Regions from separate parts of the Guyparkeria halopsychrophila genome, predicted to be linked through region 2. Evidence: predicted binding sites of a transcription regulator. Region 2 holds the regulator's gene; each other region holds the start of a gene.
What was found. The regulator FliA, encoded in region 2, starts transcription of late flagellar genes. The targets are predictions, from matches to a motif close to GCTAAAGTTNNNNNNNNNNCNGCCGATA.
Positions count from the first base shown of each region.

Region 1: ABGV18_RS00460 (methyl-accepting chemotaxis protein) is a predicted target of FliA. The motif match lies at 5,246-5,273, and genes of this name have one in related genera.
Region 3: ABGV18_RS03290 (methyl-accepting chemotaxis protein) is a predicted target of FliA. The motif match lies at 2,259-2,286, and genes of this name have one in related genera.

Region 1 is NZ_JBDODP010000001.1:94,723-102,657, forward strand. It holds gene aspS (aspartate--tRNA ligase) at 1-1,708, opposite strand, end outside; gene ABGV18_RS00450 (DUF502 domain-containing protein) at 1,791-2,522, opposite strand; gene ABGV18_RS00455 (DUF3429 domain-containing protein) at 2,519-2,995, opposite strand; gene ABGV18_RS00460 (methyl-accepting chemotaxis protein) at 3,165-5,174, opposite strand; gene ABGV18_RS00465 (hypothetical protein) at 5,326-5,514, opposite strand; gene ABGV18_RS00470 (Bax inhibitor-1/YccA family protein) at 5,659-6,327, opposite strand; gene ABGV18_RS00475 (SDR family NAD(P)-dependent oxidoreductase) at 6,439-7,299, shown strand; gene cls (cardiolipin synthase) at 7,299-7,935, shown strand, end outside.
Region 2 is NZ_JBDODP010000002.1:35,399-43,333, forward strand. It holds gene flhB (flagellar biosynthesis protein FlhB) at 1-516, shown strand, start outside; gene flhA (flagellar biosynthesis protein FlhA) at 660-2,690, shown strand; gene flhF (flagellar biosynthesis protein FlhF) at 2,734-4,263, shown strand; gene ABGV18_RS01185 (P-loop NTPase) at 4,260-5,153, shown strand; gene ABGV18_RS01190 (RNA polymerase sigma factor FliA) at 5,150-5,872, shown strand; gene ABGV18_RS01195 (chemotaxis response regulator CheY) at 5,986-6,372, shown strand; gene ABGV18_RS01200 (protein phosphatase CheZ) at 6,382-7,152, shown strand; gene ABGV18_RS01205 (chemotaxis protein CheA) at 7,245-7,935, shown strand, end outside.
Region 3 is NZ_JBDODP010000004.1:116,025-123,959, reverse strand. It holds gene ABGV18_RS03300 (diguanylate cyclase) at 1-1,714, opposite strand, end outside; gene ABGV18_RS03295 (hypothetical protein) at 1,711-2,067, opposite strand; gene ABGV18_RS03290 (methyl-accepting chemotaxis protein) at 2,357-3,982, shown strand; gene ABGV18_RS03285 (DsrE family protein) at 4,396-4,869, opposite strand; gene ubiA (4-hydroxybenzoate octaprenyltransferase) at 5,014-5,874, opposite strand; gene ABGV18_RS03275 (gamma carbonic anhydrase family protein) at 6,054-6,584, shown strand; gene ABGV18_RS03270 (metal ABC transporter solute-binding protein, Zn/Mn family) at 6,639-7,604, opposite strand; gene ABGV18_RS03265 (metal-dependent transcriptional regulator) at 7,742-7,935, shown strand, end outside.

The DNA.
Region 1 (7,935 bases), on a different contig from region 2:
GGGCGTCGGTCAGCAGGCAGGCCGCCGACTGGGTCTTGGGGAAGGCGATCACGTCGCGGATGGAGGTCGCCCCGCTCATCAGCATGACGATGCGGTCGAGACCGAAGGCCACGCCGGCCATCGGCGGCGCGCCGTACTTGAGGGCATCGAGCAGGAAGCCGAACTTGTCCTGCGCCTCGGCCTCGTCGATGCCGAGCTGCGCGAACACCCGCTGCTGCAGCGCCGGGTCGTGGATACGCACCGAGCCGCCGCCCAGCTCGTAGCCGTTGAGCACGAAATCGTAGGCCCGCGAGCGGACGTTCTCCGGGTCGGACTCGAGCTTGTCGATATCGTCCGGGTGCGGTGCGGTGAATGGGTGGTGCAAGGCGTAGTTGCGGCCGTCCTTCTCGTCGAACTCGAACATCGGGAAGTCGACCACCCAAAGCGCCTTGTAGCCGTGCTCGACCATCTCGAGGTCGTGGCCGAGGCGCACCCGCAGCGCGCCCAGTGCCTCGTTGACGATCTTGGTCTTGTCGGCGCCGAAGAAGATCAGGTCGCCGTCGGCCGCGCCGGTGCGCTCCATGATGCCGGCGATCGCCTCGTCGGTGAGGAACTTCAGGATCGGAGACTGCAGACCCTCGCGCCCGGCGGCCGCGTCGTTGACCTTGATGTAGGCCAGGCCCTTGGCGCCAAAGATCGAGACATACTTGGTGTAGTCGTCGATCTGGCTGCGCGGCATCTTGCCGCCAGCAGGCACGTGCAGTGCGGCGACACGGCCGCGCGGGTCTTTGGCCGGGCCGGAGAAGACCTTGAAGTCGACGTCCTTGACCAGATCGGCCACGTCGACCAGTTCCAGCGGGATGCGCAGGTCCGGCTTGTCCGAGCCGAAACGACGCATGGCCTCGTGCCAGGTCAGCCGCGGCAGCGGGTCCGGCAGGGCCACCTCAACCGCCTCGATGAACAGGTGACGCATCATATCCTCGATCAGGTCCATGACGGTATCCTCGTCGGCGAAGCTCATCTCCAGGTCGAGCTGGGTGAACTCCGGCTGACGATCGGCACGCAGATCCTCGTCGCGGAAGCATTTGACGATCTGGTAGTAGCGTTCAACACCCGAGACCATCAGTAGCTGCTTGAACAGCTGCGGCGACTGCGGCAGGGCGAAGAATTCGCCCGGATGGGTACGCGAGGGCACCAGGTAGTCGCGCGCGCCTTCCGGGGTAGCCTTGGTGAGCACCGGGGTCTCCACGTCAATGAAGCCGGCCTCGTCGAGGTAACGGCGCATGGCGCTGGTCACGCGGTGACGCAGGCGCAGGCGATCGAGCATTTCCGGGCGACGCAGGTCGAGGTAGCGGTAGCGCAGCCGCACGTCCTCGGAAACCCGCTCGTCGTCGAGCTGGAACGGCAGCGGCTCGGCGCGGTTGAGCACGGTCAGGGTGAGACCAAGCACCTCGATCTGGCCCGAGCGGATATTGGCGTTTTCGGTGCCCTCGGGGCGGTTGCGTACCCGGCCGCGCACCTGGATGACGAACTCGTTGCGCAACATCTCGGCGAGGCCGAACATGTCCGGGTCGTCCGGATCGAAGACCACCTGCACCAGACCATCCCGGTCGCGAAGGTCGACGAAGATCACGCCGCCGTGGTCACGGCGCCGGTTGACCCAGCCGACCAGCTCGATTTCCTGGTCGAGTAGCGCCTGGTCGACTTGTCCGCAGGTATGTGTCCGCATCGGCATCGTCATCAAATCCGTCTTGGTGAAAGCCCGCTATGGTAGCCCGAGCGCGTTGATTTTTCGAGCGCTCGCGGCCGGCTCAACCCTCGTCGCGCGAATCCGTCCGGCCAAGGTACGGTTCAGGTGGCGCGGTATCGAGCACACGCCCCTTGGCATCGCGACGCGGCGGCAGAACCACGCCCAACGACACCACCATGCGAAAGCCCTCCTCGACGGTCATGTTCAGCTCGACCAACTCCGAGCGGGGCACCATGACCACGAACCCGGAGGTGGGGTTGGGCGCGGTAGGCACGAACAACGTCACTAGGTGAGCCTCGATACGATCCTGCACCTCGCCGATCGGCTCACCGGAGACGAATGCGATCGACCAGGCATTACGGCGCGGGTATTCGACCAGCACTACCTCGCGAAACGAGCGTGAGTCCTGCGAGACGAAGGTCTCGACCACCTGCTTGACCGCCGAGTAGATGTTGCGCACCAACGGAATACGGTTGAGCAGTCGCTCCCAGGCGTGGATCAGGCTGCGCCCCAGTATGTTGGCCACCAGCGCCCCGGTGAGCAGCACAATCACCACGGCGAAGAACGCTCCCATCCCCGGAAGCTCGAAGCCGATCAGGGCTTCCGGGCGGTACGCCGGGGGCAGCAGCACGATGCTCTTGTCCATGAAGGAGATCAGGGCGTTGACCACCCAGAAGGTGACCGCCAGCGGCGCCCAGACCAGAATGCCGGCGATCAACCAGCGGCGCAGGGTGGCAAAGCGCCTGACCTTGCCCGGCTTGTCGTCCTCCGGCATGGGCGGTTGCTCGCTCATGCCCCCCCCGCGGGGAGCAACGGTCGCAGCCACGAGGCGATGGCCGCCAGCAATGCCAGGGCGGCCAGCAATGTGAACAGCTGGCGCAGCCGCTGATACGACCAACCCACTGGCAGATTATCCAGCCAGTGGCGATCGATCTGCCAGGAAACCACCAGCAGCAAGAACAGCAACGAGAGCGACAACACCGCCCAGGGCAACATCGCCGCCACCCAGGCCGCCAGCACCAGCAGCGCCCCCCAGGCCAAGCGATGACGCGCGTCGCCGACCAGCAGGGCGCGCTCGGCCGGCGTGGTCGCCAGGACCACGCCCCAGTGAATCGCGCCCAGAAAGCCGAGCATGACCGCCGCGTAGGCGGACAGGGCATCGAGCGCATGGGCCGACCAGCCGGGGCTGCCCAGCCACGCCAGCACCGCGAGCCCCCAGAACGGCAGCAGCAGAGCAAACGCGAGCAGGTAGGCGGTGGTACGCATTCCGATCTCCTTGGCCCCCAGGGCCGTGCTTACGCCGGGCGGCGCGATGAACCTGATGTCATTCTAGGCCAAGGCCTCGCCGTAGCAATCATCCAGACCGGACAGTCGTCCAGAAACGACATCGCCCGGGAAGACCCGGGCGATGGTTGGCGATCAGGCGTGATCGGCATCAGCCGGTGTTGAACTTGCTCACCTGCCGCGAGAGTTCATGGGCATAGCGCGCCACCGATTCGCCCGCATCGGCGGTTTCCTGAGCGGCCTGGGCGTTGTCGCTGGTCGTCTCGCTCATGTGCTCGATGCTGGTCTTCATCTCGCCGGACACCGCGGTCTGCTCTTCGGCCGCCGCCGCGATGCGCGTGCTCATGTCCTCGAGTCGCTCGAAGGCCGAGGCGATCTCGTTGAGCATGCGATCGGCCTGGGTGACCGCCTCGAGGCTCTTGTTGCTCACCTCGCGGCCGCTGGTCATCGCCTCGACCGCCTCGCCGGCCCCCTCGCGCAGTCGGGCAATGATGTCGGTGATCTCGCGGGTCGAATCCTGGGTGCGGTTGGCCAGCGAGCGCACTTCCTCGGCAACCACCGCAAAGCCGCGACCCTGCTCACCGGCACGCGCCGCCTCGATGGCCGCGTTCAATGCCAGCAGGTTGGTCTGCTCGGCGATCGAGCCGATGACATCCAGCACCTTGCCGATCGACTGCGACTGCTCGGAGAGATTGGCGACGATGCCCTCGGCGCGGGTGAGCACCTCGTCGAGTTCCTCGGCGTTGCGCGCGCTGCCGTTGACCTGCCCCAGACCGTCATGCAGCTGGCGATTGGCCTGCTGGACGGCCGAACTGGCCTCCTCGGCACCGCGGGCCACCTCTTCGGCCGCCTCCAGGGTCTGGCCCATGCCGGTCATCAGGGAGTCGATGGCCGCCTCTTCGCGCTTGGCCCCTTCCCGACCGCGCCGCGAGGCACGCTCGAGGCTTTCGGAGGCATCCGACATGGCCGACGACGAGCGAGCCACCTCGCGCACCAGGTTCTGCGCGGTGTCGGCGAAGGTATTGAAGGCCGCACCCACCTGGGCGATCTCGTCGTTGCCCTCGGCCGGCAGCCGCTGGGTCAGGTCACCATCCCCTTCGGCGATGTCGCGCATGCGGCCGGCGATGTGCTGCAACGGCCGGGAAATGGTCAGCACCGACAACCAGGCCAGCAGGCCGACCACGAGCATCCCCGCGACCACCGAGCCGATCTGCCAGTTGCTGGTCGACTCCAGCGCCGCCATCAGGCTCTTGGAGCGCTCGGCGATCTCGCCCCGCTCGCGCTCGACGATCGACTCGACGCTTCCCTCGATCTCCTTGAACACCGGCGTCAATTCGGTCCGGACCAGGTAGGCATCCATGCGCCATTTCTCGGAGGCATGGATGTCGAAGGCGCGGTTGGCCGCCTCGATGAACTGCGGCAATTTCTCGTTGAGCTGCTCGACGCCGTCGAGCTGCTCGAAGGTGAGCAGATAGTCGTACTCGTCGGCGATCTTCTGCGAGCGCTCGAGGGCCTGGTTGGCGTAGAGGTTGAAGTTCTCGCGCAGGGCCGGGGAGCGGAAGGAGATAAAGCCGCGCAGGCCGGCTACCACATTGCCCCAGTCACTTTGCAGACGCGCCAGATCCATCACCAGCCGGCGACGGGAGTAGCGACTGGCATCGGCGTTCTCCTCGGCGTTGAGCAGTTGGCCGAGCAGGCCCGAGATCTCGCGCTGCAACGGGTTGGCATGCACGTTGGCGTACTGCATGCCCGGGTTGTTGGCCGCCTCGTCGCCGGAAATGGCGATGATCTTTTCGGCAGTCGCGGTGAATCGGTCAAGCTGCTCGTCGAGCTTGCCGCCGGCGTTGTCGCGGTAGCGTGCCAGCTCGGTCCGCGCCGCCTCGACCTTTTCCAGCGCATCGCGGAAACGGGCCAGGTCCTCGTCACGCTGGCTCTGCAGGTAAAAACCCAGCGCACCGACCCCCCGCTCGACCTGGATGCGGATCGTGTCGGCGGCAAAGGCCGCGGGCTGACCGCGCTCGACCACTTCCTCGACTTCGTGGGCCACCTTGCTCATGTTCACCATGGTGAGCACGGCAATCGCGACCATCAGCGCCAGTATCAGCGCGAACCCGAGCAGGTTCTTCTGCGACAAACTAAAACGATTCAACCAACCTAGCATCTGCTCCTCCTGCCCTCATTCCTATATCAGGACGGGCTGATTCCCGCGCGATTATTGTGGGTAAGCATTGTTATCGACCCGCGCGACAAAAACTTGATGCCTCACACGTCTTTTTCGCGCCCCCGCTGCGTTGGCCAGCGCCAACATCCCGTCAGCTGCCGACCGCGCTCATCAGGAACGCCACGAACCCGGCCACGGCAAGCAGGATCAATGCCACTCCCAGCCATTCCTCGCGCGAGCCCTTGCGGCTGGCCGCCATCATCGGCTTGATCCGCGGCAGCAGGAAGAGCAGGACCGCGCCCAGCAGCACGGCCATACCGATCTTCATCCAGAGGTCCATCACGTCACTCCTTTTGGCCCAAACAAGTGGGCCCACATTCAGGTGATCACATACAAGAAGACCCCTTGCACGAGGCAAGGGGTCCGGTGTGCTGACGCCCGCCACCCGGCCTGACGAGCAGGTCGGGCAGCCGCGCCCCTCGCATCAGTCGTTCTGGTTCATCCCCAGGAGACTGAGCAGGTGCACGAACAGGTTGAAGATATTCAGGTACAGGCTGACGGTCAGAAGCAGGTAGTTGTCCTCGCCACCGTTCACCATCCGGCCGGTGTCGTAGAGGATAAACCCGCTCATCAGGAGCACGACCGCCGCCGAGATCGCCATGGATAGCGCCGGGATCTCGAGGAAGATGTTGCCCAGCATGGCGGCGATTACCACCACCAGGCCGACGACCAGGAACCCCCCCATGAAGGAGAAGTCACGGCGCGAAACCAAGGCATAGCCCGACAGGCCAAGGAAGATCGCGCCGGTGCCGCCCAGCGCGGTCATGACGATCTGCCCGCCGTTGGGCAAGGCCAGGTAGTGGCTCAGCATCGGGCCCAACCCGAAACCCAACAGGCCGGTGATGGCGAAGACCACCGCCAGACCCATGCCGGAGTTTGCAGTGCGCGGCAGCACGAACCAGATCAGTGCCAACGCGCCACCCAGGGTGAGCAGCGATGTCCAGCCGGGCACGCCGGCCAACAGGGACACCGTCGCCATCAGCGCCGAGAACAACAGCGTCAGCGACAACATCATGTAGGTGTTGCGAATGACCTTGTAGGTCTCGAGTTGGGAGACCCCCGTCTGAACGGTGGCCCGATTCTCGAATGCCATGCAACCTCACCTCGTCTCTGGTATTCATGTGATTCGGAGTTGACCCCGGAGTATAAGCGCTGTGAACTCAGGCGCAATCGTCCGACCGACCTGAATCCAAGGAGCACCCTCGTGTCCGACCTCGCCACCCCACCCCGTCGCGTCCTGATCACCGGCTGCTCGTCCGGTATCGGCCGACGCGCCGCCGAAATGCTCGCCGAGCGAGGCCATCTCGTGGTCGCCAGCCTGCGCAATCCCGACGACGTGGCCGAGTGGCCGCACGCCCATATCCCGGCCGTTGCCCTGGACCTGAATGACTCGGCCTCAATCCACGCGGGGCTGACAGCGGCGGTCGAGGCGGCCGGCGGGCCGATCGAGGCGCTGTTCAACAACGGCGCCTACGGTCAGCCGGGCGCCGTCGAGGATCTGACACGCGACACCCTGCGCGCGCAACTCGAGACCAACCTGCTCGGCACGGTGGAATTGACCAACCTGGTTATCCCGTCGATGCGGGCGGCCGGGTTCGGTCGGATCGTGCAGAACAGCTCCGTGCTGGGGGTCAGCGCCCTGGCGTTTCGCGGCGCGTACGTCGCCTCGAAGTTCGCGCTCGAGGGCATCAGCGACACCCTGCGCCTGGAACTGACCGGCAGCGGCATCGACGTCTCCCTGATCGAGCCCGGCCCGATCACATCCGGTTTTCGCGCCAACGCGCAACGGGCCTTCGAGGCCAATATCGACTGGCAACACTCGGTCCACCACGAGGCCTACGAACGTCAGCTCGCACGGCTGAAAACAGCCGGTCCCGCCGCGCCGTTCACCCTACCGCCGGAGGCCGTGGTCCGCCGCGTGATCCACGCGATCGAATCGCGCCGGCCGAAGGCGCGCTACCCGGTGACGGTGCCGACCTACCTGTTCGCCGTGCTCAAGCGCCTGCTGACCACGCGGGCCATGGACCGGGTGCTGATGCGCGCCTCGGGTGGCGGCAAGCGCTGATGAGCGCCCTCGACTCGCCGATCGCCCAGCTCTACGTCCTGATCGAGTGGACGATCCGCCTGGCCGCGCTGTTCATCGTGCCGCTGCGCCGACCACCGGCCGCCGCCACCGCCTGGCTGCTGTTGCTGTTCTTCCTGCCGATCGTCGGGCTGGTGATGTACCTGCTGGTAGGCCGGCCGCGCATTTCCCGTGATCGCGCCGAGAAGATCGCTCATTTGACGCAAACCCTGCGCCCGATCACCGACCGGCTGGCACAAGCGGAACCCCAGGGCAGCGGCAACCTGCCGGCGCGCTTCGCCGCGGTCGACCAGATGGTGCGTCGCTGGCGCCAGTTTCCGCTGTTCGACGGCAACCGCATCGGCCTGATTGATTCGATGGACGCCTTCGCCGCCGAACTGGTGCGCGAGATCGACGCAGCCCGGGACCATGTGCATCTGACCTTCTACATTGCCGCAATCGACCGAGCCACCCGGCCGATATTCGATGCCATGGAACGGGCGGCGGCACGAGGCGTGACCGTCCGGCTGATCGTCGACGACTTCGGCTCCAAGGAAGACATGCGCGGCCTGCGGCGACTCGGGCGACGAGGCATCGCGGTCGGTCGGGCCTTCCCACGCTCCAAGCTGCCACGCAAAT
Region 2 (7,935 bases):
GATGTGCCCTTCCAGATCTGGCAACACAACAAGCAGCAGCGCATGACCTTTCAGGAGGTCAGGGACGAGCACAAGGACACCGAGGGCCGGCCCGAGATCAAGCAGCGTATCCGCCAGACCCAGATGCAGATGTCGCAGCGCCGGATGATGGAGGCGGTTCCCGAGGCCGACGTGGTGGTCACCAACCCGACCCACTACGCGGTGGCGCTCAAGTACGACGCCGAGGGCGTGGGGGCGCCGATCGTGGTGGCCAAGGGGGTCGACGAGATGGCGCTCAACCTGCGCAAGATCGCCGCATCCCACGGGGTCGAGATATTCGAGGCCCCGCCATTGGCACGGGCCTTGTATACGCATGTCGAGATCGACGAGGTGATCCCCGCCGCGCTCTACACCGCGGTGGCCCAGGTGCTGGCCTACGTCTACCAGCTCAAGGAGGCCGCTCGCGGCACCGGACAGACGCCGGGGCGTCCGGATCCCGAGGTGCCTGACGGCTTCGACGTGCCGGCAACCGACTGACGACCCGCTCGATCGATGAATCCCAACGCAACCGCAGCCAAGAAGAACGCGTCCAGATGAAACCCAGCCCGAACAATTTCAGCTTCGCCCGCCTGGGCAACACCCTGCGTCAGTATCGCGGGCAGGGGATCGGGCCGCCGGTCATGATCATCATGCTGCTGGCGATGGTGATCGTGCCGCTGCCGCCGCTGGGTCTGGACGCCCTGTTCACTTTCAACATCACGTTGTCGCTGATCATCCTGATGGTGGTGCTCTACGTGGGCAAGCCGCTGGATTTCGCCATCTTCCCGACCGTCATCCTGATCGCGACCCTGCTGCGACTGGCGCTCAATGTCGCCTCCACCCGCGTGGTGCTGCTCAACGGTCACGAGGGGCCGGGCGCGGCCGGCAGCGTGATCGAGGCGTTCGGCAACTTCGTCATCGGCGGCAACTACGCCGTCGGCCTGGTGGTGTTCATCATTTTGATGGTGATCAACTTCGTGGTGATCACGAAAGGCGCCGGGCGGGTGTCCGAGGTATCCGCACGCTTTACGCTCGATTCGCTGCCCGGCAAGCAGATGGCGATCGACGCCGACCTCAACGCGGGCATTCTCAACCAGGAACAGGCGCGGGATCGGCGCGAGGAAATTGCCTCGGAGGCCGATTTCTACGGCTCGATGGATGGTGCCTCGAAGTTCGTGCGCGGCGATGCCATCGCCGGCATCCTGATCGTGTTCATCAACGTGATCGGCGGATTGCTGATCGGTGTCGCACAGCACGGCATGCCGTTCGGCAACGCCGCCGAGACCTACGTCCTGCTGACCATCGGTGACGGGCTGGTCGCCACTATCCCTTCCCTGCTGATCTCGACTGCCACGGCGATTATCGTCACGCGGGTCACCGCCTCGAAGGAGGACATGGGTCAGCAGGTTCAGAGACAGATGTTCTCCGATCCCCGGGTGCTGGGTGTGGCCGCGGGCCTGATGGCCGGCCTTGGCCTGGTGCCGGGGATGCCCAACGTCGCCTTCCTCGGCCTGGCCGCCTTGGCCGGTGGTGGCGCCTGGCTGGTGTCGCGTCGCCAGGCGACCGAGGCCGCTGAGAAGGCAGTGGCCGAGGCCGCCCCGGCGGAGGCCAAACCTGAGGTCAAGGAGCTGACCTGGGACGATGTGCCGCCGGTGGACCTGATTGGCCTGGAGGTGGGCTACGGCCTGATCCCACTGGTCGACCGTAACCAGGGTGGCCAGCTGATGCCGCGCATCAAGGGTGTGCGCAAGAAGCTGTCGCAGGACCTGGGCTTCCTGATCTCGACCGTTCACATCCGTGACAACCTCGATCTCAAGCCCAACGAGTACCGCATCAGCCTCAACGGCGTGCCGATCGGCACCGCCGAGATCTTCCCCGACCGCGATATGGCGATCAATCCGGGCCAGGTCTCCGGCGACATCAAGGGTATCCAGACCACCGACCCGGCCTTCGGCCTGAAGGCCTACTGGATCGACCGCGGCCAGAAGGAGGAGGCGCAGGCGCTGGGCTATACCGTGGTCGATCCGGCCACCGTGGTGGCGACCCACCTGTCGCAGATCCTCGGCGACAACGCCGCCGACCTGTTCGGCTACGAGCAGGCGCAGCAGTTGCTCGACACGCTCAAGCAGAACTCGCCCAAGTTGGTTGAGGATCTGGTGCCCAAGACCCTGCCGATGACGACCATTGTCGAGGTGCTCGGGCAGCTGCTTTCCGAGCGGATTCCGATCCGCGATATCCGCACGATTGCCGAAACCTTGACGATCCAGGGGCAGCGCACCCAGGACGTCGGGGAATTGACGGAGAGCGTGCGCATGGCGCTGGGCCGGATGATCGTCCAACACATCAATGGCTTGGCGCCGATCGTGCCGGTGATCACGCTGGATCCACAGTTGGAACAGCTCTTGCTTAATAGTACCCAGCGCGGGAATCAGGCCCCCGGAATCGAGCCCGGCCTGGCCGAGCGGCTGCACAAGTCGCTCAAGGATGCGGCCGAGCGTCAGGAGCAGAGTGGCAATCCGGCCATTCTCCTGGTGGCTCCACAGATTCGCAGCTGGCTCTCGCGCATGGTCCGGCATTCGATCCCGACGCTCAGCGTGCTGAGCTATCACGAGATACCGGACAACAAGGAAATACGCGTGGTGGCGAGCGTCGGCAACCAGAACGATGGCTGACAACTCGACCGCACAACCCAACCGCTAAGGGTCTGGTGGATACATGAAAATCAAGCGAATCATCGCCAGTGACATGCGTGAGGCCATGCGCCAGGTGCGGCGCGTGTTCGGTGACGAGGCGGTCATCCTCTCCAACAAGCCGGTCTCCGGCGGGGTGGAGGTGATTGCCGCGATGGACTTCGACGAGAAGGCGATCCAGCTGGCAGCCGCCCAGCAGTCGGCCAGCCGGATTGCCGGGGCCTCGGAGCGGCCAGCGGTCAAGGCCGAGCGCGCCGCGCCGGAACAAGCGCCGCGTCCGGCGCAGCCGACTGCGGCCGAGTCCGAGCGGGACGAGGCCGGCGATACCGCGCCCAAGACCACCGCCGAGATGCTTGCCGAGCGTAGCCGGCGAGCGGAATCGGCTGGTTCGACCGCGTCGGCCGGCGCCGGCAATGCTGCCTCGTCCCCGGGCGAGACCGACGACGACCGCGCCGCGTTCTCCGAGGCGCTGGCCGCCTGGAGCGAGCAGCAGGCCGGCGCGTCCGCCGAGTCCGTTGCGACAGAGGTTGCCGATGAGCCGGTTGCCCGCTCGAGCAAACGAACCCCGTCCCACTGGGACTGGCTGGTCGAGGATCAGGGTGCGGCCGAGGGCCAGCTGTCGACGCTGACCGAGGAGGTGGCGCAGTTGCGAGACCTGTTCGAACGGCAACTGTCGGTAATGGAGTGGCATCGTTTCAGCCAGGCGCACCCCGCCGAGGTCTCGACCGTCCAGCGGCTGCAGGATATCGGGCTGCCGACCGGGCTGGCACGTGATCTTGGTCGTGCCGCGGCCCAGGCCAAGCCCGACCGCGCCTTCGTCGAGGCACTCAAGATGCTGGGCGAGCAGCTCGAGCATCGTGCCGAGGACCCGGTCGAAGCCGGTGGCGTCTATGCCTTCGTCGGCCCGACCGGCGTGGGCAAGACCACCACGCTGGCCAAGCTGGCCGCCCGCGCGGTGCTGCACCGTGGGCGCGACTCGGTGGCGCTGATCAGCACCGATCGCTTTCGCATCGGCGCCCAGGAGCAGTTGCGCAACTACGCGCGTATCCTTAATGTGCCGCTGCATATCGCGCGTGACGAAACGCATCTGGCGCAATTGCTCGAGGCCGTGTCCGATCGGCACCTGGTGCTGATTGACACCTCCGGGATGTCGCAGCGCGACTTTCGTATGATGCAGAAACTCGAGGCCCTGATGGGCGCGGGCGAGGCGGTCAAGCTGCTGCTGGTGCTCTCGGCCAATGCCCAGTACCCGGCACTCGAGGACGTCAAGAAACGCTTCGCCGGGCTGCCTTTGCACGGCACGGTGCTGACCAAACTCGATGAGACCGTCCTGCTCGGCGGCGGCTTGGCTGCCCTGGTGCGCCCGCTGGCCGGTGTCGACGGCGAGCCGCGTCGTCTGCCGCTGGTTTGCGCGGGTGTTGGGCAGCGCGTCCCGGAAGACCTCTGGTTCCCGAAGGCGGCCGATCTGATCAAGCAGGCCCTGGAAATGGGCCAGTCACAACTCGAACACACCGACCGGGATGATCCGCTGTGGATGCTCAATCAAGCCGGATGACAACCCAGCCCGCCATTAGCGGCCACGACCAGGCCGACGGGGCGCGCCACGCCAATGCCAATCGCCCGGTGCGGGTGATCGCCGTGACCAGCGGCAAGGGTGGCGTGGGCAAGACCAATGTCTCGGTCAATCTGTCCGTGGCACTCGCGCGCAGCGGCGAGCGGGTGGTGCTGATGGATGCCGACCTGGGACTCGGGAACGTCGACGTTCTGCTTGGTCTACAGTCGCGGGGCAATTTGTCCCATGTGCTTGCCGGCAAGGCGACCCTCGACGAAATCATGCTCGAAGGCCCCGAGGGCATCGGCATCCTGCCGGCGGCCAGCGGGGTGGCCAGCATGGCCGGCCTGACGGCCGCCGAGAACGCCGGGCTGATCTCGGCCTTCTCCGGCCTGCGCTGGCCGGTCGACACCCTGGTGGTCGACTCGGCCGCGGGCATCGCCGACTCGGTGGTGCGCTTCGCCGAGGCCGCCAGCGAGGTCGTGGTGGTGGTCTGTGACGAGCCGGCCTCGATCACCGATGCCTACGCAGTCATCAAGGTGCTCTCGCGCGAACATGACGTGACCCGCTTCCACGTGGTGGCCAACATGGTGCGTGATGCCGCCGAAGGGCGACGTCTGTTCGAGAAGCTTTCGGTGGCCGCCAAGCGATTCCTCGACGTGACGCTCACCCACATGGGGTCGGTGCCGTTCGACGATTACCTGCGTCGGGCCGTGCAGCGTCAGAAGACCGTCGTTCAGCTTTACGGCGGTGCCAAGTCGACCCAGGCATTCACGGCGATGGCGGACAAGGTCAACCAGTGGCCGGTGCCACGCGGGCCGAAGGGGCAGTTGCAGTTTTTCGTCGAGCGACTGGTGAACAACGCCGAGCTGGACCCCGAGAACCTGTTATGAATGCACGCGCCATGTATCAGAACGTTCAGGCCGGATCGACCGAGGCCCTGGTGGCCAAGCACGCTGATCTGGTCAAGCGGGTGGCCTTTCACCTGCTCGGGCGTCTGCCCTCCCACGTCCAGGCCGAGGATCTGATTCAGGCGGGCATGGTCGGGCTGCTCGATGCCGCCCGCCTGTTCGATGGCGACAAGGGCGCTTCGTTCGAGACCTACGCCGGCTTGCGCATTCGCGGCGCGATGCTCGACGAGGTGCGCCGCAACGACTGGGCACCGCGCTCGGTCTACCGTCGCCAGCGGGAAATCGCGCAGACGGTAGCCGCCATCGAGTCCGACACCGGTCGCGAGGCCCGAGATGCCGAGGTCTGTGAGCGCATGGGCATCACCCTCGACGAATACCACGCCGCCATCAGCGATTCCTCCTCGGTGCACGTGGGCTCGCTGGATCACGGTGGCGAGGGGGAAAACGAGACCTTCGACATCGCCGATCTCAACAGCCAGCAACCCGACGAGGCACTGGCCGAGGGGCATTTTCAGCGCGACCTGGCCGGTTGCATCGATGAACTACCCGAGCGGGAAAGACTGGTGATGTCCCTGTACTATGTCGAGGAACTCAATCAGAAAGAGATCGGCGCGGTGCTCGGCGTGAGTGAATCGCGCGTCTGCCAGATTCACAACAAGGCGATCATGCGGCTCAAGACCGCGATGAACGCCTGGAAATAGCAGGTCGGGTGCGGAAAGGGCTCAATCTTTTCCGGTTGGCGCCGATAGAACCTCATACCCACGTTCGAACAAGGCAATCTGCCTGGTACTGACACACGATCCCAGGGGCGAAAATGGACCGAAACATGAAGATCCTCGTGGTTGACGACTTCTCCACGATGCGTCGGATCATCAAGAACCTCCTCAAGGAGCTTGGCTTCACGAACCTCGAGGAGGCCGACGATGGCCAGACGGCATTGCCACTGCTCAAGCAGGGCAATTTCGATTTCCTCGTGACCGACTGGAACATGCCGGGAATGACCGGCATCGACCTGTTGCGGGCGGTCCGTGCCGACCCGGAGCTCGTCAGTCTGCCGGTGCTCATGGTGACCGCCGAGGCCAAGCGCGAGCAGATCGTGCTCGCCGCCCAGGAGGGCGTGAACGGCTACATCGTCAAGCCGTTCAACGGGGCCACGCTCAAGGCCAAGATCGACAAGATCTTCGAACGCGTCGAATCATAGGGGCGCGGAATGACTCAAGCACGAGAGCATGAATTTCAGCCGGTGGTCGGCCGTGAGAAGCGATTGGCCGACGCCCGCGCCTTGGTCGAGGCGATCGAGAACGAGGACACGCCGGCAGAGGCCCAGCTGATCGGTGAGCTCACCGCCGCCTACTCGGGCAACATCTTCGACGAGGTCGGTCGGATGACGCGCGAGGTCCACGACACCCTCAAGAGCTTTGCCGAGGACGAACGGCTCGGGGTGCTGGCCGAGGACGAGATGCCGGACGCGCGGGACCGCCTGCGCTACGTGATCACCCTGACCGAACAGGCCGCGACCCGCACCTTGTCGATCACCGAGGACGCCACGCCTACGGCCGAGCAGATCGTCGATCGCTCGCAGCGTCTCAAGGACGAACTGGCTAAAGTCGCCGCCAGCGAAGCCGATAACGCTCGCCTGGGGGGAGTGGTCGAGTCGATGTCCCGCTACCTGGACTCGGCCACGACCTGTGGCGAGCGACTCAAGGGTCAGCTCACCGAGATCATGATGGCCCAGGAGTTCCAGGATCTGTCCGGTCAGCTCCTGATGCGGGTGATCGACCTGCTCGAGCAGCTTGAGGAAAAGTTGGTCGGGCTGTTGCAGATTACCGCCCCGGTTCGTGGCGCCAAGGCAGAAGACGGCAAGTCGGCCCCGGCCGAGCGTGCCGAGGATGGCGTCGGGCCGCAACTGCCCAGCGCCGGCGACAACGTGGTCAAGAACCAGGACGACGTCGACGATCTACTCGCCAGCCTGGGTTTCTGACCCGGTCGGTCGAGGGAAATGCCCCGCCTAGCGGGCCGGGCAGGAACGTGGCGCTCCGCGCTGGGGCGTCACAGAGCGAATGAGAGGCAAGCATGGCATTCGAAGCCGACAACGAGCTGTTGCAGGATTTCCTGATTGAGGCCGGTGAACTGCTCAACGGGCTCGATCAACAGCTGATCGAGCTGGAGCAATCGCCCGATGACGCGGACCGGCTCAACTCGGTGTTCCGCGCCTTCCATACGATCAAGGGCGGGGCCGGCTTCCTCGAGGTCCATCCATTGGTGGAAGTCTGTCACCGCGCCGAGGACATCTTCAACCTGCTGCGCAATCACGAAATCACCATGAACAGCCGGATCATGGACGTGATGCTGCAGGTAATCGACCTGCTCAATCGCATGTTCGACTCCCTGCGCGGCGGTCAGTATCCGGAGGCCGTCTCGAAAGCATTTCTCAAAGAGATTGAAGCACTGGGGCATCAGGACGTAGCGGCACCGACTCCCACCACACCTGCCGAGCCGGCCCCGAGTGACGACGCCCCGGCCGACGAGCCGATGGCAGTGGCCGATGAGGACGACGCCTTTGACCGCATGCTGGCCGACCTGGACGCGGCCGAATCCGAGGCACCGGCGGCTAGCAGTGACGCAGGTGAGGACCTGATCAGCGACGATGAGTTCGAGAGCCTGCTCGATGAGCTTCACGGTAAGGGCCAGTTTCAGGCCCCGGCGGCAGAAGCGGATGCGGCCGTCTCCGAGAAGGCGGCTGGCGCCGCGGATTCCGACGAGA
Region 3 (7,935 bases), on a different contig from region 2:
CGGCCACCACGCGTGCCTCGGACCGACCGGCGTGGCTGATCATCACCACGAACTCGTCACCGGACAGGCGCGCCACGCTGTCGGCGTCTCGCACCTGCTGCTCGAGCCGCTCGGCCACTTGCCGCAAGAGTTGATCCCCGGCGGCGTGACCGAGGGTGTCGTTGATCGCCTTGAAGCCGTTGAGATCGAGATACAGCAGGCAGAACCCGTTGCCGCCGTAACGATGGAACTCGTTGGCTGCCAGCCCCAACCGGTCGCGGAACAAGCGCCGGTTGGGCAATTGGGTCAGGGGGTCGTGGGTGGCCGTCCATTCAAGCGCGTTCTCCGCCTGCTTGCGTGCCGTGATGTCGATGATCAGGATCAACACGCTGCTTTCTGCCAGTGGCGAGCAGCGGCCCTCGTAATAATGGGGAACGCCGTCGAAATCGAGCTGATATTGATAGGTTTGCACCGTGCCTTGCGCCAGGGTGCGGTCGATGACCGACTGGGTCAGCTCGGCCAGGGCTGGAGGCATTACCTCTCCGACCGTCTGCCCCAGAAACACCTCGGGTTCTTCCAACAAGGGGATGCCTTCACCCGGCTCGAAATCGAGAATGCGGCCCTCGGCATTCATGGTGAACAGCAGATCGGGCATGGCCTCGATGATCGCGGCATTGCGGCGATGACTTTCGGCCAGACGGCGCTCGCTCTCCGCCGCCTGCTCCAGCGCCGAGGCACGCCGCGCGAACAACCAGCCGACCAGCAACAGCAGCAACCCCGACACCGTGGCCCAGATCAGCAGGCGCCAGTAGTGATCGTTGGCGTTGGCGGCCAGCTGGGTCTGGAGCAGCGCGAGATCCTCGGCGGCAACCACATTCAGGGGCCACCCTTCGGGCTGGGCGAGCGCGTACTGATAGTCATGGCCATCCGCGCGACCGTGAAAGCGCCCGACGGTCGGCGGTGTGCCGTCGCTGGCCTGGAACCACTCGGCCAGTGATCTCGACGGCAGGCCACCCTCGGCCAGGTTGTGTAACAAATGTCCCTCCCGGTGGGCCACCAGCGACATGAGACGCTGGCGGGCCGTCACCCGATCGAGCAGCGCGGCCAGGGCAGCGAGGTCCACATACGCCACCAGCACGCCGCGGAAGGCCCCCGATTCGTCACGGAGCGCCCGACTCATCGCCATCAGGCGGGTACCGCCAGCGCCTATCGGCCGGGAAAGAAAGGTTTTTCCCGCCGCCTGCCGACCAGCCGACTCGAGGTGTACGCGGAAAAAGGACTCCTGCGCCGGGTCGATGCTCAGATCATCCGCGCGGCGGCGCGTGGCCAGCCGCTCCCCGGTCTTGTCCAACCACCACAGGTCACGCACCAGCGCGTTGGCATCGAGGGAGGATTCCATCGTCCGGGCCTGCTGCGAGGCGGGCTCGTCCAATCGCTGAACGAGGCGTTCTCGAATCACCCGCAGGTCACGATCGATGGCATCGAGTTCGCTGTCGATCAGGGTCGACTGCATCAGCGCCACCAGCCCCGTGCGCTGCTCGACCTGCTCGTTGGCATGATCTTCGTAGCGTTCGATTGCCTGCAGGCTCGACCACGTCAAGACCGCGAGAATCAGCCCCCAGATGGCCAACAGCAGCAACCCGACCCGATGGGCAGGCCACGCGCCCCGACGCGACGGTTCGCCAGTCGGCGCATGCGCACCGGCCTCGCCGTGGCGTGCGGACGAGGTGCTCATCCGTCGGGTTCCAGCAGTCGCACCCGCGCGGCCCCACCCGGGCGATCGATGGTGAATTCGACCTCGCAATACTCGGGTTCGTCATTCATCGGGGTGGGATCGTTGTTGCAGGCGCAGCCGGCCACCACGCTGGTATAAAAGAGCCCCGCATGGATGCGCAGCTGATCGCTATCGAAGGCGCTGCCGATCACCATCACCGACAGGTCATCGCCCTTGGCGACGCTGCCGTGGGCCATGCCCTGCTGCAACGGCAGGTCGTCCGCGGGCAGGGCCGCGAGCTCGGCCTTGAAGATCGCCTCCAGCTCACCCGGATTGCCCGGCTCGGCGCGGGCGGTTTGCGGCAGGTACAACATCGACAACTCCTCAGGCCGGGGCACATTCCAGCCTAAGTCCGACTGTACCGCATGGTGATAGACCCGTGAAACCGCCCGACGCGCCGTTGCATCGCATCAGGACGGCCGGACGATCGTTCGCAATCTACCCGTTTGCGCTCGATTGATCACGACGGCCACCCGCCACCCGGCCCGACCATTCCTGCGCGAACACTAAACCTTTCCCACCGGCGGCCGATAAGCCCACTCACCCACTCACCCGTGTCGGGCGGGCTTGCCCCACAAGCCCACCCGAGCCAGGAGACCTTTGATGCAAAACCTGCCCATCGGCACCCGACTTGGCCTTGGCTTTGGCGTACTCACCCTGTTGATCGTGCTCATTGCCGGATCGGTCTGGATGCAGTACGGCGAGGTGCGGGAAGCACAGGCGATAAACCAGCACTCCTACACCGTGCTGGAAGAGCTGGAAAGCCAGGTACTGGCACTGGTGAACATCGAAACCGGCCAGCGCGGCTACCTGGTCACCGGGGAAGAAGGCTATCTCGAGCCCTACCACGACGGCAAGGAGGCCTTCCTGCGACGCAATGACCGCCTCGAGGAAATGACTGCCGACAATCCGAAACAACTGGAACGGCTGGTGGAACTGGAAAACGCCTACCACCACTGGATGGACAATTACATGCAGCCGGCCATCGACCTGCGCCGCGAGGCAGGCAATCTCTCAGCCGACGTGCGCCAGCAGGTCCAGGCATTGCTGACGAGCGCCAAGGCCGACATGGATGCCATGCGCGAGATCGACCACGCCATGATCGAAGAAGAGCGCGCCCTGCTTGAAGAGCGGCAGGCGAGCCTGGAGGTGGTCGACTCGCGCATGAAGGGCCTCCTGCTCTTCGGCAGCCTTGTCGCCATCGTGATCGCCATTCTCGCCGGCCTGCTCATCACGCGCTCGGTCGTTCGGCCCATCGACGAGGCCGTCGAGATCGCCGACCGGATCGCCGCGGGTGATCTGACCATCACGCCCCACTCGGATGCCAAGGACGAGACCGGCCAGCTGATCCGCCGCCTGGGGGCCACCGTCACGCGGTTGCGCGAGATGATGGGCGACATTTCCAATAGCTCATCGCAGCTGGCCGCGGCGACCGAAGAGATGTCGGCCGTCTCCGAGCAGACCAAGGGTGGCGCGGAAAAGCAGCGCGACGAGACCTCGCAGGTCGCCACCGCCATCACCCAGATGAGCAGCGCGGTCGAGGAAATCGCCCGCAACATACAAAGCGTCAACGACTCGGCCAACGAGACCGACGATCGGGCACGGGCCGGCATGGAGGCGATGGACGACAACATGCGCGCCATGCAGTCGCTCTCCGACGACATGCAGCGCGCCGGCGAGGTGATCCGCGACGTCAACAAGCACAGCGACTCGATCGGGTCGGTACTCGACGTGATCGGCGGGATTGCCGATCAGACCAACCTGCTCGCGCTGAACGCCGCGATCGAAGCGGCTCGGGCCGGCGAGCAGGGCCGCGGGTTCGCCGTGGTCGCCGAGGAAGTGCGCAGCCTGGCCAACCGCACCCAGGATTCGATCGGCGAAATCGAGCAGATGATCGACAAGCTCCAGACCGGCGTACGCGAGGCAGTGGGCGTGATGGATCGCGGTAGCGAAAGCGCCGGCAATACCCTCGACCGGACCGGCCACACCCAGGGCCTGCTCGACGAGATCGCCCAGTCGGTGCGTCAGATCACCGACCTGTCCACCCAGGTGGCCAGCGCGGTCGAGGAGCAGACCGCCGTGACCGAAGAGATCAACCGCAACGCGGTGAACATCGACCAGGTCTCCAACGAGTCGCTGGATGCCATCGAGCAGATCAACACGGCGAGTGCCGATCTTGCGCGGTTGGCCTCGTCACTCTCGAACATGGTGGGGCAGTTCCGGCTCTAGGGAAGGGCTGCACGATTCGATAGCATCTCTGCGGGCTTTCCAAAGGCCCAGATGCAAGGCGCAGGGCCGTCGCCCTTTACAAGGGCTGAACCGGATCGGCACGACGCCGATCCGGCCGGCGCAAGACGGCCCGAAGGGCGATGGTTCACGGACGAACCTCGCGACGCCGAAGATGGGCCTTTGGAAGCCCGCCCGGATGGGGCTCGCGGGTTCGCCCGCACTCGGCGTTGCCGTCCCTCGACGGGCAACGAGCCCGCCTTCGGTCCGGCGCCTTGATTGCGAGCGAACCCGCGAGCCAGAGACGCCATCGAATCGTGCAGACCTTCCCCAGCGTGGCTGAACACGACTCGCGAAAACGACAAGGCCCCGCCTCTTTTGGAAGCGGGGCCTTTTCATTTGGGTACGCAGTTGACTCAGAACATCGTGACGGGGTGATACCCCTGCGCCTGCCAGCCGATCATCGAGACGAAGCCATCGCCGGTAAGAGTCAGCCCGTCAAACAAGGTGTCATTGTCGACACCGAACACCTCGGTGGCCACCGCGCAGACCTCCAGGCGCACACCGAGCTCCGCCAGGCGCGCGACCTCGGACTCGATCCGCATCAATGTGGCCGGATCGGCGACATCGTCGCCCGCCGCGGTGCTCAGAAACTGCACCGTCGGGCCGATGAATACGATCACCATATCCGGGTCCAGTCCCTGGCGGACGAAATTGGCGTGCGTGCCGCGAATGATCTCCAGATAAAACGCGGTTTTCTCCGCCTCGGTGAAGTCGATCTGGAAAACGCCCTTGGCCTCCTCCACCCCGGCCAGGGCCGCCGTGTCGTCGACGGGCTCGGCGGCCTGCGCCGACAGGGGCATCGCGATGGCCAGCACCATGGCGGCCATGAGAGATTGGATCGTACGCTTGATCATGGGGCCACTCCGTTTCGCCTGAATGGGAACGCCGGCTAGCCTGCGACGCGCCAACGGGCGGTTCGTTACCCAACTACCGGAGTGTAATCCGGCCGTACCGATCTTGCTCGAGTCGCCTCAGAGGAACCCCGCAATCAGCGCCAGCATGACGATCGCGCCGAAGACGTTATTACGCCGGAAGGCCAACACGCAGTCATCCAGCTGGCGCGACCGGGCGGTGCGCAGAATCCAGACGGCCGACACCGCAGCAATACCCAGCCCCACGAAGTAGCCGGCCGCCAGGTCGACCATCCAGCCCACCCCCACCAGCCAGGCGAGCGTCCACAGGTAGGCCAGGGCCACGGCCACTAGGTCGTATCGGCCGAACAGGATCGCCGAGGACTTGACCCCGATCTTGAGGTCATCCGGCCGGTCGGCCATGGCATACAAGGTGTCGTAGGCCAGCGTCCAGCCGATGTTGGCCAGCAGGAGCAGCCAGGCGACCGGTGCGACCTCGCCGTGATGGGCGGCAAAGGCCATCGGGATCGCCCAGCCGAAGGCCAGCCCCAGATGCACCTGCGGCAGGTGATGAAAGCGCTTGCCGAAGGGATAGGTCGCCGCGAGGATCACCGCCACCACCGACAGGGCGATGGTGGTGGCATTGAGCTGCAGGACCAGCAGAAAGGAGATGCCCACCAGGACGGCGAACACGCCCAACGCCTCGCGCGAGGTGATCCGCCCGGTCGCCAGCGGCCGCCCCTGGGTACGGGTGACGTGGCCGTCGACGTGGCGATCGGCAAAGTCGTTAATCGCGCAGCCGGCCGAGCGCATGGCGATCACGCCCAGGGTGAAGATCAGGAAAATGAACAGGTCCGGGCGGCCCTGCCCGGCGACCCACAGGGCCCAGTAGGTGGGCCAGAGCAGCAGAAAGATGCCCACCGGTCGATCCAGCCGGGTCAGGGCGAGATAGGCGCGGGTTTTCTCGGCGATCACGGACACGGCATTACCTGTGGCGGCTGTAGCAATTCTTCGGATGTCGTCAGTCGTCGGCAGAAACGATAGCAGACCCGGCCGATGCCCTCTTCGGGTTTCCCGCTCTGCCTGCGCTAGAATGCGCGCCAGAACACCAGCAAGCCATTACCAGCAAATCATCGCCCGATCGAACCCGAGGTTTCCGCATGATCCGCAATTTCCAGTCAAAGCTCCCGACCGTGGCCGAAGACTGCTGGGTCGATCCGACCGCGGTGGTAATCGGTGACGTCGTGCTGGAAGAAGGCGTTTCCGTCTGGCCGAACACCGTGCTTCGCGGCGATGTCCAGCAGATCCGGGCCGGTCGGCTGACCAACCTGCAGGACGGCGTCATCGTGCACGTCAACCAGCCATCGGCCGCCCATCCGCAGGGCATGCCCTGTCGTATCGGCGAGGAAGTGACCGTCGGCCATCGCGCCATCCTGCATGCCTGCACCGTCGGCAACCGGGTGCTGGTCGGCATGGGCGCGATCGTGATGGACGACGTGGTGGTCGAGGACGAGGTGATCATCGCCGCGGGCAGCGTGGTCTCGCCCGGCAAGGTGCTGGAAACCGGCCACCTTTACGTCGGCGCCCCGGCGCGCAAGGTCCGGCCGTTGACCGACGAGGAACGCGCGCACCTCGCCGAGTCGGCCCGCTTCTACCGGGAGTTGGCGCAGGATCACCGCACCAGCGGCTGATCAGCCCGTCAGGCCAATCAGCACCGATACGGTTGACGGTCGTTGGGCCTCGACCTACTCGGTCGGTGCCTCGCCCCCCGCGGCCGGCAGCGGCTTGAGCCCCAGGATGATCTCGCTGACGTTCTCGCGGAACAGACCGATATAGGTGCCGGTGGGCAGATTGCTCTCGGCCAGCCACAGGCCGGTCAGCGGCGACGCCAGGCTGACAGACTCGGGAATCGCCGCCCCCCGCTTGGCCTCGAGCCATTCCTCGATCGCGCCACCGCCGGCACCGGCCACCGGGAACACGTGCGGCGTCTGGTTGCGCTCGATCAGCTCGATGGCCTTCTCGCTCTGTTCCTCGTCGGTCACGTCGAGCAGTTCGAAGTGGTAGGCCTTGGCAAAATAGGCGAACACGTCGTTGTCGGTCACGAGCACCCGCTCGGCACGCGAGAGGTCTTCCATCAGCCCCTCGGTCTCACGGTTGAGGGACTGGAGTTCGATATTGACCCGCAGGCGGTTGCCTTCGATCTCACCGGCCACCGCCTCGAGACGTTCCTTCAACTCGATCGTCAGGTGATCGACCGAGTACTGCAGCAGCGATGGGTCAAGATAGGTGTGCGGATTGATGGCCCCGTCGGTCTCGATCAGGCGAAACTCGGGAATGCGATCTGTCAGTACCACCCGGTCGGCCTTATCCCGGGTCTCGGCCGCCTGGATGAATTCGGGCATCAAGCCCAGCCCCTGGTAGACGACCAGATCGGCCGATTCGATCCGTGCCCGATCCTCCTCGTCGAGTGAATACCCCAACGGCGACTCTTCTCCGTGGACCACCGCCTCGACCTCGACGAACGATCCGGCGATGTTGTCGACCATCCCGGCCGTGAACGAGGTGTCGGTCACCACCCGGAGGGGTTCGATATCCCGGTCACCGCCGGAGTATTGCAGCACCTCGTCCTGCGCCTGGACGCCGGGAATCAGGAACACGACGGCCAGCGACAGGGTCGCGGCGCGGGAAAGCCATTGGAAAAATCTCTGCACAAGGGGCCTCGCGTGAGTGAAGCGTGGGTCAATATGGATCATGTATCGGGGCGGGCGGATGGTAGAAAGCCGCGGCCGTCTCCGCAAGCACGGCACACTACGAGCATGCTAACGTAAGGCACCAAAGAGGCCCCACCATGGCGAGCACCGCGTACGAAGACTACCTGAAAGCGATCTTCAAGCTGGCCGAGCAATCGCCGGAGCCGGCGGTGTCCACCTCGGCGATTGCCGACCGGCTGGGCATTGCACGCGCCTCGGTCACGGCCATGCTCAAGCGTCTGCACGCCGACGGCCTGATCCACTACGCCCGCTACCAGGGCGCGGCGTTGAC